DNA from 4 places in the Candidatus Pantoea soli genome. Region 3 is predicted to be linked to each of the others. Evidence: riboswitches for the same ligand, from Rfam matches in the RefSeq annotation. Region 3 holds a riboswitch; each other region holds the start of a gene.
What was found. A riboswitch is a leader RNA that binds a small molecule or an ion and turns the genes downstream of it on or off. The one in region 3 is predicted to bind thiamine pyrophosphate.
Positions count from the first base shown of each region.

Region 1: another riboswitch for thiamine pyrophosphate. It lies ahead of thiM (hydroxyethylthiazole kinase); the one in region 3 lies ahead of thiB (thiamine ABC transporter substrate binding subunit).
Region 2: another riboswitch for thiamine pyrophosphate. It lies ahead of thiC (phosphomethylpyrimidine synthase ThiC); the one in region 3 lies ahead of thiB (thiamine ABC transporter substrate binding subunit).
Region 4: another riboswitch for thiamine pyrophosphate. It lies ahead of D8B20_RS19120 (FAD-dependent oxidoreductase); the one in region 3 lies ahead of thiB (thiamine ABC transporter substrate binding subunit).

Region 1 is NZ_CP032702.1:2,415,332-2,418,838, reverse strand. It holds gene ahpF (alkyl hydroperoxide reductase subunit F) at 22-1,590, shown strand; gene D8B20_RS11240 (hypothetical protein) at 1,644-1,847, opposite strand; TPP riboswitch at 2,154-2,250, shown strand; gene thiM (hydroxyethylthiazole kinase) at 2,284-3,069, shown strand; gene thiD (bifunctional hydroxymethylpyrimidine kinase/phosphomethylpyrimidine kinase) at 3,066-3,507, shown strand, end outside.
Region 2 is NZ_CP032702.1:224,271-227,777, forward strand. It holds gene thiE (thiamine phosphate synthase) at 1-397, opposite strand, end outside; gene thiC (phosphomethylpyrimidine synthase ThiC) at 400-2,319, opposite strand; TPP riboswitch at 2,411-2,511, opposite strand; gene rsd (sigma D regulator) at 2,634-3,140, opposite strand; gene nudC (NAD(+) diphosphatase) at 3,231-3,507, shown strand, end outside.
Region 3 is NZ_CP032702.1:704,079-707,585, reverse strand. It holds gene sgrR (HTH-type transcriptional regulator SgrR) at 207-1,868, shown strand; TPP riboswitch at 1,904-1,997, shown strand; gene thiB (thiamine ABC transporter substrate binding subunit) at 2,044-3,030, shown strand; gene thiP (thiamine/thiamine pyrophosphate ABC transporter permease ThiP) at 3,006-3,507, shown strand, end outside.
Region 4 is NZ_CP032703.1:378,781-382,287, forward strand. It holds gene D8B20_RS19110 (thiazole synthase) at 1-344, opposite strand, end outside; gene thiS (sulfur carrier protein ThiS) at 347-544, opposite strand; gene D8B20_RS19120 (FAD-dependent oxidoreductase) at 528-1,472, opposite strand; TPP riboswitch at 1,594-1,713, opposite strand; gene D8B20_RS19125 (6,7-dimethyl-8-ribityllumazine synthase) at 1,868-2,305, shown strand; gene D8B20_RS19130 (YMGG-like glycine zipper-containing protein) at 2,489-2,698, opposite strand; gene D8B20_RS19135 (DUF2256 domain-containing protein) at 2,990-3,157, shown strand; gene D8B20_RS19140 (sugar porter family MFS transporter) at 3,169-3,507, opposite strand, start outside.

The sequences.
Region 1 (3,507 bases), 1.7 Mb from region 3:
TTTTCTTCACAGGAACTCACTATGCTCGACACTAACTTAAAAACCCAGCTCAGGGCTTACCTTGAGAAATTAACAAAACCGGTTGAGTTGATTGCCACGCTGGATGATGGTGCGAAATCCGCAGAGATCCGTTCGCTGCTGACGGATATCGCCAGCCTGTCTGATAAAGTCAGCTTCCGTGAAGAGAACGATCGCCCGGTCCGTAAACCCTCTTTCCTGATCACCAACCCAGGCAGCCACAGCGGCCCGCGTTTTGCAGGTTCGCCGATGGGCCACGAATTTACCTCACTGGTACTGGCACTGCTGCAGACCGGTGGGCATCCGTCGAAAGAAGCGCAGAGCCTGCTGGATCAGGTGGCGGCGCTGGATACCGACCTGCATTTTGAAACCTATTATTCGCTCTCCTGCCACAACTGCCCGGACGTGGTGCAGGCGCTGAACCTGATGGCGATTCTGAACCCGCGCATCAGCCACACGGCAATTGACGGCGGTATGTTCCAGAATGAAATCACCGAGCGCAATGTTATGGGCGTGCCGGCGGTGTACCTGAATGGCAACGAGTTTGGTCAGGGCCGCATGAGCCTGGCAGAAATTGTCGGCAAGGTTGACACCAATGCGGATAAGCGCGCCGCGGAAGAGCTGAACAAGCGTGCCGCTTACGACGTGCTGATTGTCGGCAGCGGCCCGGCAGGTGCAGCGGCAGCCATTTATTCTGCGCGTAAAGGCATCCGTACCGGCCTGATGGGCGAACGCTTCGGCGGCCAGGTGCTGGATACCGTAGACATTGAAAACTACATTTCGGTGCCGAAAACCGAAGGGGCGAAACTGGCAGGTTCACTGCGCGCACACGTCGACGACTACGATGTGGACGTGATTGATACCCAGAGCGCCATCAAGCTGATTCCTGCGGCGAAAGAGGGCGGCCTGCACGCCATTGAAACCGCCTCTGGCGCGGTGCTGAAATCACGCAGCATCATCATTGCCACCGGAGCACGCTGGCGCAACATGGGCGTACCGGGTGAGGAGCAGTATCGCACCAAAGGCGTAACCTACTGCCCGCACTGCGATGGCCCGCTGTTTAAAGGCAAGCGCACCGCTGTCATCGGCGGCGGTAACTCCGGCGTTGAAGCTGCTATCGACCTGGCCGGGATTGTCGAGCACGTTACGCTGCTGGAGTTCGCAGGTGAAATGCGCGCCGACAAAGTGCTGCAGGATAAGCTGCGCAGCCTGAAAAACGTAGATGTGATTCTGAATGCGCAGACCACGGAAGTAAAAGGCGACGGCAGCAAAGTCACCGGCCTGAGCTATATTGATCGCACCACGCAGACCAGCCACGACCTTGCCCTCAGCGGCATTTTCGTGCAGATTGGTCTGCTGCCGAATACCGGCTTCCTTGAAGGGGCAGTGGAGCGCAACCGCATGGGTGAGATCATCATCGATGCAAAATGCGAAACCAGCCTGAAAGGGGTGTTCGCGGCCGGTGACTGCACCACCGTGCCGTACAAGCAGATCATCATTGCCAGCGGTGAAGGAGCGAAAGCGTCACTCAGCGCCTTTGATTACCTGATCCGCACGCAACCGGCTGAATAAGATTTTGCGATAGCCACGCAACCGCCCCGCAACCTGTGTTGCGGGGCTTTTTTTTATCCCAGCCAGCGCCGCGCCTGCGCATCACTGATATCGCGATAATAGATTTTCTCTATCCGCGCCCCGCAACGCTGGCAGCGTGCGGTGATGTGCGTGGCAAGGCCGGCGCGGCTGCCGGGACGCAGGGCGCCTTTGCGGGAAATCCTGATGCGATGCCAGCGGTGGCCATGGGGAATCAGACTAAACAGTTTTGACAACATGCAGATATCCGGAGCAGTGAGGCCAGTGAAGAATGTCCGGAGAGGGATTAGGCCGTTTTCTGCCGCGCCGCAGTTTGACGCGCATCAAACCGAGAGCAGGTGAGGAAAAAATAGCCGGTTTTGCCCCTGTTCAATCACAATAGCGCTGCGGAGACCCCTCTGCGCAGACAGGCTTTTTTGATCGGCACCGCGGTTTACGCATTTCCGGCGCACGCTTCAACCTGATCTGCGCCCGCTTTCTGGCCAGCACCCACATGATTTACAAGCCGATTCGCTGCGATTATGCTGGTGACGCGCGCGCATTGCGTGCATGACTCGGGGTGCCCTTCTTTGTGAAGGCTGAGAAAAACCCGTATTACCTGATCTGGATAATGCCAGCGTAGGGAAGTCAGATGCCTGACCGCATTCGCCTTCTTGATCGCCGGTTAGGAGCGTTATGACACAGCCTGACCTTCTCTCCTCCGCGCAGCTTGCGCACTCACTGCTGCTGCTGCGTCAGCAGGCACCGCTGGTGCACTGCATGACCAACGATGTGGTACAAACCTTTACCGCGAATGTGCTGCTGGCGCTGCGCGCCTCACCCGCAATGGTGATTGATGCGCAGGAAGCGGCGCAATTTGCCGGCTTTGCCGATGCGCTGGTGATCAATGTCGGCACCCTGACGCGGGAGCGCAGCGCAGCGATGCTGACCGCCGTAAAGGCGGCGCAGCAGGCCGGCAAGCCGTGGACACTGGACCCGGTCGCCGTGGGCGCGCTGACATTGCGCACGGAATTCTGCCAGCAGCTGCTGCCGCTGCAGCCCGCCGCCATTCGCGGTAACGCCTCAGAGATTCTGGCGCTGGCACAGCAGTCGGCTGGCGGGCGCGGGGTGGACAGCGTGCACCAGGCGGATGCCGCACTCGATGCCGCCGCGGCGCTGGCGCAGCGTTACCGCACCCTTGTCGCGGTAACCGGTGAAGTGGATTACGTCACCGACGGCAGCCGGATGCTGGCTATTCCAGGCGGCAGTCCGCTGATGACGCGCGTGGTGGGCACCGGCTGTGCGCTATCGGCTGTGGTCGCCGCCTTTGCCAGCCTGCCGGGCGACAGGCTGCAGCATATCGCCGCCGCCTGTGGCGTGATGGCGCTGGCCGGCGAACAGGCGGCTCGCAGCGTGGCCGGGCCGGGCAGCTTTGTTGCGGCCTTTATCGACGCGCTGTGGACGCTGGAGGTAGCAGTATGAAACGGATCAACGCGCTGACCATTGCCGGCACCGATCCCAGCGGCGGTGCCGGGATCCAGGCCGATCTCAAAGCCTTCTCCGCGCTGGGTGCGTACGGCACCAGCGTCATCACCGCGCTGGTGGCGCAAAACACCTGCGGCGTGCAGTCGGTGTATCGCATTGCGCCGGAATTTGTCGGGGCTCAGCTGGATTCCGTGCTGGACGACGTGCGCATTGATGCGGCGAAAATTGGCATGCTGGCGGAAACGGCGGTGGTGGAGGTGGTGGCGGAGAAGCTGAATCGCGCCCGTTTGCCGTTTGTGGTGCTGGATACGGTCATGATTGCTAAAAGCGGCGATGCGCTGCTGGCACCGGAGGCGGTTGCCGCTATCCGCGAACGGCTGCTGCCGCAGGTGTCGCTGATCACGCCGAATCTGCCGGAAGCCGCCGCGCTGCTGG
Region 2 (3,507 bases), 480 kb from region 3:
TCGGGAAAATGTGGCCAAGGGCAATGTAAGAGGGGCGCAGCGCCAGCGCGCGATCCAGTTCGGCGTCGTCATGCGTGGAGATCCCCAGACGCAGGCCGGCGTTACGAATGGCAGCCAGATCGGCCACCTCCAGATCCTCCTGACCAAGATGCACACCATAAGCCTGATACTGAATAGCCAGCCGCCAGTAATCGTTGATAAACAGGCGGGCACGATACTGTTTGCCGAGCGCGATGGCGGTACGCACCGCCTCCTCGACCTCATGCTCCTGACGATCTTTAATGCGCAGCTGGATAGTCCGCACCCCGGCGTCCAGCAGGCGTGCGATCCACGCCGTGCTGTCGACCACCGGATAGAGCCCCAGCTGCGGGGCGGTCGCGGGAAAAGCGTGTGTCATGATTATTCCTCTTTCAGGGCATCGGCGGCGTGATAGAGTTCGCCGCCGCGGCTGCGGAAGGCATCGGACATCTGTGCCATGCCGATCGCCACCGGCTGCGCCTCCGCTTCCTGGCGGGCAGCAAATTCCCGCACCTCCTGGGTGATTTTCATTGAGCAGAATTTCGGGCCACACATTGAGCAGAAGTGCGCCACTTTGCCGGACTCCTGTGGCAGTGTCTCATCATGAAAAGCGCGTGCCGTATGCGGATCAAGGGCGAGATTAAACTGATCCTCCCAGCGAAATTCAAAGCGCGCTTTCGACATAGCGTTATCGCGGATCTGCGCGCCGGGATGGCCTTTGGCAAGATCGGCCGCGTGGGCAGCGATCTTGTAGGTAATCAGCCCCTGCTTCACATCCTCTTTGTTGGGCAGGCCCAGATGCTCTTTCGGCGTGACGTAGCACAGCATGGCGCAGCCAAACCAGCCGATCATGGCGGCACCAATGCCGGAAGTGAAATGATCGTAGCCCGGCGCAATATCCGTGGTCAGAGGGCCAAGCGTGTAAAATGGCGCTTCGTGGCAGTGTTCCAGCTGCTCGGTCATATTGCGGCGAATCATCTGCATTGGCACATGACCCGGGCCTTCAATCATCACCTGTACATCGTATTCCCAGGCAATTTGCGTCAGCTCGCCCAGCGTGCGCAGTTCGGCGAACTGGGCTTCATCGTTGGCATCCTGCACTGAACCCGGACGCAGACCGTCGCCCAGCGACAGCGAGACATCGTAAGCGGCGCAGATTTCGCAAATCTCGCGGAAGTGCTGATACAGGAAGTTCTCCTGATGGTGCGACAGGCACCATTTCGCCATGATCGAGCCGCCGCGTGAAACGATACCGGTCAGGCGCTTCGCGGTCATTGGCACATAACGCAGCAGTACGCCCGCGTGAATAGTAAAGTAATCGACGCCCTGTTCTGCCTGCTCCAGAAGCGTGTCGCGGAAAACTGCCCAGCTCAGATCTTCGGCAATCCCGTTCACTTTTTCCAGCGCCTGATAGATGGGCACGGTGCCAATGGGCACCGGACTGTTACGCAGAATCCATTCGCGCGTTTCATGGATATAGCGGCCGGTAGAGAGATCCATTACCGTATCCGCCCCCCAGCGCGTTGCCCACACCAGCTTTTCCACTTCCTCTTCGATTGAGGAGCTGACCGCAGAGTTGCCAATGTTGGCGTTAACCTTCACCAGGAAATTTCGTCCGATAATCATCGGTTCCGATTCCGGGTGATTGATATTGGCCGGAATAATGGCGCGGCCGCTGGCCACTTCCTGGCGGACAAACTCCGGGGTGATATTTTGCGGCAGCTGCGCGCCAAAACTGTGGCCCGGATGCTGCTGTAACAGCACTTCGCTGCGAATGCGTTCACGGCCCATGTTCTCGCGCAGGGCAATAAACTCCATCTCGGGCGTAATGATGCCCTGGCGCGCATAGTGCAGTTGGGTAACCCGCCGGCCACGAATGGCGCGGCGCGGTTGGGGCAGGTGTTCAAAGCGCAGGTGGTCAAGGCCGTCATCGGCAAGACGCTGCTGGGTGTAGGCGGAACTTTGCTGGCGCAGCGTTTCGCTGTCGCCACGCTCTTCGATCCAGCCGGCGCGCAGTTTCGCCAGGCCGCGATGGACATCAATGGCCGCCGCCGGATCGCCATATGCGCCGGCGGTGTCATAGACCGGCACTGGTTCATTTTCGGCGTAATGCGGCTGATCTTTCGTACCGCCAGTGTGGGTAGGGCTGAGCTGGATTTCACGCATCGGCACCCGGATATCCGGCCGGCTGCCGGTGATCCAGATACGCGTTGAATTGGGGAACGCGGTTCCCTGCAGTGAATCAATGAATTCCTGCGCCCGGGCGCGTTGCTCGCGACGAGAAGGTTTAGCATCAGACATAGCAAATTTCCTGTCATTAAGGGGAAGTTGCTTGTCCGGAGTCCGGAAGGAGTAAGCGTGCCGTTACCGGCGGAACGCCAGCCACACGCTGATACTGACTACTCTTGTTCCCTTCGCAGGTACTAACCTGATCAGGTTCCGCGGATCCCGAATGAACGGTCTCAGCCCGATAGGGCACTCCGACAAGGTGTACGTCTCAGGGTGTCCGCTGCTGCAGCGACACCCCCAACGTTATGCCTCTGGCAGGCATAAAAAAACCCACTCAGCATAAGAGGGGTTTTCAGGAATCACAAGTTTTTTACCACCGCGCCGGCTTAAGCGGGACGGGCAATGGTGCTGTCGTTGGCGACCGGCGGGCGCGCCAGCTGGTTATCCCAGGCAAGCTGAATCAGTTTATCTTCCAGGGTAAAACGCGACTCCAGCGCTTCACCGACTTCCGACAGCGCCTGCTGGAAATCCACGCAGTTGTCGTCATTGATCGCCTGCTGCAGATGACTGTCATACAGCTGCATGATGCGGTCGGTGTTGCTCTCCAGCGCCGGAAAAATCTGTGCGGACGCAATCATCGGGCTGTCGCCTTCCATCTCTTTGATGATGCGTTCATAAATACCAAAGTGGCCAGCAGAGAGATAGTCGACCAGATAGTGACAGAAACCGTCCAGCGCCTCTTCATCCAGCGCGCTCAGCGCTTCTTTGTGCGGCTTCATGCCAATTAAAGCGTAGTAAGCAACAAGCAGTTGCCGGCGGTCGCGCAACCAGGCGTCGACGAATTCATTACCGCCACCTACACGCCTGGTCAGGTTATCTAACTGGGTAAGCATACGGGACTCCAGGTGAGTTATAGTTGTTTATTACACACACTTAACAGCATGATTTCAGCGTGCCATTTGACGCTAAGGACAACGATTAAGATGCAACGTGAGATCTCAAGCGTAGACGCTGGCTGGTGGATTGTCAGCTCGGAACAGAAACTTTGGTTGCCGCAGGGCGCGTTGCCGCATGGCTTAGCCGCAGAATTTGGTCTGGTGGGCTGTCAGGGACTGCAGATCGGCGAATGGCTGGGGGAAAATGTCTGGCTGATACGTGAAGCGCGTCCGGAAAGCATGGCCTCTGTTCGTCAGCTGATCGACGAAGATGTCGGCCTGTTCCAGCTGGCCGGACGCGGTGTGCAGCTGGCAGAATTTTACC
Region 3 (3,507 bases):
CGATTTCACAGCCGATCAAAAAAAGCCAGCAGAGATCCCCTGCTGGCGGTGAAATTGCACCCTACTCAGAAACGATTCCGCCTGGGCAGAATCCCGGGATGAGCGCCATTCATGTATGAATGCCTCCCGCTCTTTCCGTTGCAGGCAGTATGCCTTTAATATGAGGCAGTAAAAACTGAGCGATGTCGCAAAGGAGTTCCCCTTTTATGTCTTCTGCCCGTCTGCAGCAGCAATTTATCCGCCTGTGGCAACACTGTCAGGGGGAGGATCAGGCGATCACGCTGCAGGAGCTGGCCGCGCGGCTGCACTGCTCGCGTCGCCATATGCGCAACCTGCTCGCTGCCATGCAGCAGGCGGGCTGGCTGCAGTGGCAGGCGGAGGCCGGACGCGGCAAACGTTCGCAGCTGCGTTTCTGCTGCACCGGACTGGCACTGCAGCAGCAGCGCGCCGACGAACTGCTGGAGCAGGATCGGATTGACCAGCTGGTTCAGCTGGTCGGCGATAAGCATCAGGTGCGGCAGATGATTGCCGCCCATCTGGGACGCAGCTTCCGGCAGGGCAAACATATTCTGCGCGTGCTTTACTACCGTCCGCTGCCCAGCCTGCTGCCGGGTTCGCCGCTGCGCCGCTCGGAAACCCATCTGGCACGGCAGATTTTCAGCGGCCTGACGCGGGTAAATGAGGAAAACGGGGAAATTGAACCGGATATCGCGCACCACTGGCAGCAAACGTCTCCGCTGCACTGGCGCTTCTTTCTGCGCCCGGCCATTCGCTTTCATCACGGCCGCGAACTGGCGATGGAGGATGTTATCGCCTCGCTGGAACGGGTGCGCAGCCAGCCGCTGTTTTCCCATCTGGTCCGCCTGCACGCGCCGGCTCCGTGGACGCTGGATATTCATCTCAGCCAGCCGGATCGCTGGCTGCCATGGCTGCTGGGCAGCGTCAGTGCGATGATTCTGCCGCGCGAGTGGCCCGCGCTGCCCAACTTTGCAGCGCAGCCGGTTGGCACCGGCCCCTACAGCGTGGTGCGTAATCAGCAGACGCAGCTGAAGATTGCCGCTTTTGACGACTACTTTGGCTACCGCGCGCTGATTGATGACGTCTCCATCTGGGTGTTACCGGAGATCAGCGATGAGCTGGTCTATGCCGGTGTAAAGCTGGAAGGGGAAAGCGCAGATGAAAAGTCAGAGGAGAGCCGGCTGGAAGAAGGCTGTTACTTTCTGCTGTACGATCAGCGATCCGCACGCGGACGCGATGCCGACTTCCGCCGCTGGGTCAGCTATCTGCTGAATCCGGTGGCGCTGCTGAATCATGCCGGCGTGGGCTATCAGCGCTACTGGTTTCCGGCTTATGGCCTGCTGCCGCGCTGGCATCACCGGCGCGATCTCGATCCCGTCAGCAAACCGCAGGGGCTGACGCAGCTGACGCTCAGCTGGTACAGCCAGCACGTTGAACACGAAGGCATTGCCAGTGCGCTGCGCCCGCTGCTGGCGCAGCAGGGTGTCACGCTGATAACGCGTGAAGTCAGCTATGAAGAGTGGTATGCCGGCGCGGGCGACAGCGATATCTGGCTGGGCAGCGTCAATTTCACCCTGCCGCTGGAGTATGCACTGTTTGCGCAGCTGTATGAGCTGCCGCTGATGCAGCACTGTGTTCCGCTCGACTGGTCAGCCGATGCCGCACGCTGGCGCGACAATGCGTTGCCGCTGGCGGAGTGGAGCCGCCAGCTGGTCAGCCACAACTACCTGCATCCGCTGTTCCATCACTGGCTGCTGCTGGAAGGGCAGCGCAGCATGCGTGGCGTGCGCCTCAATACGCTGGGCTGGTTTGATTTCAAGTCCGCCTGGTTCGCCCCGCCGGATCTGTGAGGCTTTCGCGCTGTCACAGAAGTGACTACACTAAGCCGTTCTCAACGGGGTGCCGGATAACTGGCTGAGAGAGACCCGTCGAACCTGATCCGGTTTGTACCGGCGTAGGGATTTGAGAGGCCTGCTGCTCAGATCCTTTGCGACTCAACGTTATCTTCTCCTCAAGGAGCGCAAAGTGTTAAACAAAGTTCTGCCCGTGCTGCTGCTGGTATGCGCACCGGCGCTTGCTGCCAAACCTGTCCTCACCGTTTATACCTACGATTCCTTCGCCGCTGAATGGGGCCCCGGCCCGGCGGTAAAAAAAGCCTTTGAAGCGCAGTGCGGTTGCGAACTGAAATACGTGGCGCTGGAAGATGGCGTTTCCCTGCTTAACCGGGTTCGTATGGAAGGCAAAAACAGCAAGGCCGACATTGTGCTGGGCCTGGATAACAATCTGGTCCAGGCGGCGGAACAAACCGGCCTGTTCGCTCCCAGCCAGGTAGATACCCGCACTCTGCAGCTGCCGGATGGCTGGCACAACAGCACGTTCATTCCGTTCGATTACGGCTATTTCGCCTTCGTTTACGACAAAACCAAACTGAAAAATCCGCCCAAAAGCCTGCGGGAGCTGGCAGAAAGCCCGGAAAAATGGCGCGTGATCTATGAAGATCCCCGTACCAGCACGCCGGGGCTGGGCTTGCTGCTGTGGATGCAGAAAGTGTTTGGCGAACATGCGGATCAGGCCTGGCAAAAGCTGGCGGCCAAAACCGTAACGGTCACCAAAGGCTGGAGTGAAGCCTACGGCCTGTTTCTGAAAGGCGAAGGCGATCTGGTGCTGAGCTACACCACATCACCCGCCTACCATCTGATCGAAGAGAAGAAAGATCAGTATGCAGCCGCGCCGTTCAGCGAAGGACATTATCTGCAGGTGGAGGTGGCCGCCCGACTGGCCGGCAGCCAGCAGCCGCAGCTGGCTCAGCAGTTTATGCAGTTTATGGTGTCCCCGGCCTTCCAGCAGACGATACCCACCGGCAACTGGATGTATCCGGTGATCAAAACCGCGCTGCCCGCCGGTTACGCCACGCTGCCGGTGCCGGCTGACGCGCTGCAGTTTACCCCTGCCGAGGTCGCTGAACACCGCGCCGCCTGGATTCGTACATGGCAACAGGCCGTCAGCCGTTAATGCCCGGCTGGCTGATTCCGGGGGCGTTCAGCGCGCTGCTGCTGTGTGCGGTGGCGCTGCTGGCATTTGGCGCGCTGCTTGCCGCCGCACCCGCCACCGACTGGCAGGCGCTGCTGAGCGACAGCTATCTGCATCATGTACTGGCCTTTTCATTTGAACAGGCCCTGCTCTCTGCGCTGTGCTCGGTCGTGCCTGCCATACCGCTGGCCCGGGCGCTCTATCGCCGCCGTTTTCCTGGCCGCGCCCTGCTGCTGCGCCTGTGCGCCATGACGCTGGTGCTGCCGGTGCTGGTGGCGGTATTTGGCCTGCTGAGCGTTTACGGGCGTACTGGCTGGCTGGCGCAGCTCTGTGCCGCGCTCGGCCTCTCTTATCATTTCTCTCCCTATGGTCTGCAGGGCATTCTGCTGGCGCACGTTTTCTTTAATCTGCCGCTGGCCACCCGCATGCTGTTGCAGGCGCTGGAGAGCATTCCCGCTG
Region 4 (3,507 bases), on a different replicon from region 3:
AGGATGCGGGCCGCTTCCACCAGCGCAAACGGGTCCGGCTGCAGGGTGTCGGCATGACCAATCACCTCCAGTTTGATCCAGCGCGTATCAAACAGCTCACGCGCCATATGCGCAGTGGTGACCGCCTCTTTAACAGTATGGCAACCCGCGGTGTTAGGCAGAATACGCAGCTTCAGGCCGGTCAGCAGCTCGCGAAACGCCGCCCCGGCGGCGCCTTCGCGGCGCAGGCTGACGGTGATGATCCCGGTGCCGGAAGCCGCAATGGCCTGCTGCAGCACCGCAGGTGACGGGTAACCTGCGGTGCCCAGCAGGAAGCGGGAAGTGCCGGCAAAATCGTAAAACATCGTTATCCTCCCTGCATTGGTGACAGCACTTCCAGCTGACAGCCCTCTTCCAGCTGCAGGCTGTCATACTGATTTCTGGGCACAAACTGGCCGTTGACCGCGCTGGCGACACAGCCTGCATCAATCTGCTGTTCGGCCAGCAGCTCCCGCAGCGTGCGCGCCGTTGTTGTTATTTCACGGCCGTTAAGCTGAATATTCATTTATCACTTCTCCGGAAAGGCGCTGCATCAGCTGTTCTGCCAGCATCGGTGCCAGTAAAAAGCCGTGCCGATACAGGCCGTTAAGGTAAAACGTTTCATTGTGAAAATGGATTTCCGGCAGGTTATCCGGATAGGCCGGACGCAGTCCGCTGGCGCTTTCGATAATTCGCGCCTCGGCCAGCGCCGGGTGCAGCGCCCAGGCGGCACTCAGCAGCTCCATCATGGCGCGGGCGCTGATCGGGCTGGCATCCTGGCTCTCTACCATGGTGGCACCCAGCATCAGATGCCCGCCCTGGCGCGGCACCAGGTAGCAGGGAAAGCGGGGATGCAGTAAACGGATCGGGCGGGAAAAGTGCAGCTCATCGCTGTGCAGGATCAGCATCTCACCGCGCACAGCTCGCAGACGCGGCAGTGCGGGCTGCGCGTGAATACCCCGGCAGTCAATGATGCGTCCGGAGGGTGCAGTGGCGTCAAAGCATACGCCACGCTGCAGCAGGCGTTCGCGCAGTTCCGTCAGCGCTATGCGCGGATCGAGGTGCGCCTCACGGGCAAAAAACAGCCCGCGGGCAAAGCGCCCGTCCAGCGCCGGCTCCAGCTCTGCAGGATTCACCCACTGGTGCTGCTCTGTCATGCGGGCAAACCGCGTCAGCTCGTTGCTGTCCCGCGCTGGCGCAACCACCAGCGTACCGCGGTGCGCCACGCCGCTGACCCGCTGCTGCCACCACCCGGCGGCGTGTTGTCCCAGGCGAATGACATCCGCAGGGGCGCTTTCCGCTTCACACCAGGGGGCTAACATCCCGCCGGCAAACCAGGAGGCGGGACGGCGGGATGCATCGCCGAAAACCTCAACGGTTTCGCCTTGTTCAGCCAGCAGGGTTGCCACACAAAGACCGGCCACGCCGCAGCCCAGTACGCTCCAGCGGCTCACAATGCCGGTTCCGCAATCAGAAGGAAATTCACATCGGCCTCTCAGTGTTGACTGAGACCCGTGGATACAGGAGAAGGGATAGCGCGAAGGCAGGATGCCGCTCTGCGCCAGACAGCGCGTTACAGCACGCCGTCAGTCTTCCTACGCCAGTATCAACTGGGTCAGGTTCAAAGGGTCGCTGAACCGCGCAGTGCGCTATCAGCCTCTCAGTCTCTGTGGCGAGACTCCCCCGACGGCTCTATTTGTATTGCAGGCGCTGCCGGACGTCAAGCAGCGCGTCGGGCGTGGTGGATCGCACGCGCGACATGTGATATACCAGAATCACCTTGCCTGAGTGAAAAAAATCACAGATTTTTTATTCACTTATGCTTTTTTCAGCTACTTATGGAAGCCCTATGCATACCTTCAGAATCGCCTTTATTAAAGCGGGATGGCACAACGAGATAGTGAATAATGCGCTGGTGGGATTCCGCCAGGCCCTGGCAGAACAGCAGGTTGAACATCAGCTGAAAACCTTTGATGTTCCCGGCGCCTTTGAAATGCCACTGCTGGCAAAACGTCTGGCTGAAACCGGCAACTATGATGCGATTGTTTGCGCGGCGCTGGTGGTGGACGGCGGCATTTATCGCCATGATTTTGTCGCGCAGGCGGTTGTGGATGGCCTGATGAACGTGCAGCTGACCACCAATGTACCGGTGTTTTCGGTGTCGCTAACGCCGCACAATTTCCAGCCGGCAGAGGTAATTGAAAACTTCTATCGCGACCATTTCATTAAAAAAGGTCAGGAAGCCGCTCGCGCCGCGCTGGCTATTCATCAGCTTGTGGTGGAGTAAAGGCTGCAGCAGGATGATGGTATTACCACCCTGTACCGAATTTAAGCGAAATCTGTGCAGGGTTTATTGCGTACGGAAAAGCAATCTGGTTTATACGGTGCGGAAGGAAGCCGCGAAAACAATAAATGAATTTAACGGTTTCACTATTTATTAAAATAATGAAACCGTTGCAACAAACTAAAATTAGCGGCTTACTTCATGACCGATCAGGCCGCCAATGGCTGCACCGCCCAGCGTACCAAAGGTGCTGCCGCCAGTCAGAACAGCGCCACCCACGGCACCCACACCCGCGCCAATCGCGGTGTTTCGGCCACGGTGTGACATGCCACACGCGGTTACAGATAAGGTCACCAGTAATACCACGGCAATACTCAGGCTGCGTTTTAAAAGCATTAAAATCCTCATTACCATTAATGCTAATGGAATGTCATTATGTTAATTTGATTGTTGTTTGTGCGCCGTATCCCTGGCAGACGGTACATCGTCAGTCGGCAATATAATAGGCCGGCAAAAAGTAATACAGGTAAAAATTCCTATTTTAATGCGGCCCTGTTTGCACTGCTGCTTAATTAAGCAGTCGCACACGCGCTTTTATCGCGATGGAAGATTATTAGTAAAACGGCAATAAAACGTGCAGCTGAATGACAACGGCGGCAGCGAAGTAATGCGTGGAGAAAAAGGCGGATGAAGACGTTTAAAGGCAACAAGCAATCGCTGCCAGTGCGCTACTGCAAACAGTGTCACAAACCCATGACCTGGCGGAAAAAGTGGGAGAAGTGCTGGGAGCAGGTGCAGTATTGCTCGGAACGTTGTCGCCGTGAGGCAAAGCGCCGCACGGTCGACAACGAATAATCGCCGCAGGATTATGCCGCAGAAGACGCGTCTGCCGCCGCGTCACCGAAGCGTTCACGCATGTGCGTTTCAATTTGCTCCAGTGATTTGCCGCGCGTTTCCGGCAGCACCAGCATGACAAAAATCAGCGATGCCACGTTAATCCCGGCAAAAATGAAGAAGGCGTTATTGCCCACCAGCGACAGCAGCGGCGGGAAGGCAAAGGCCACCGCAGCATTACAGATCCACTGAAACGCCACCGCTGAGCCAGTCAGTACCCCGCGCACTTTCATCGGGAACAGTTCTGACATCAGCAGCCAGTAAACCGGCGAAATACACATCTGCATAAAGAATAAAAACACCAGGATGCA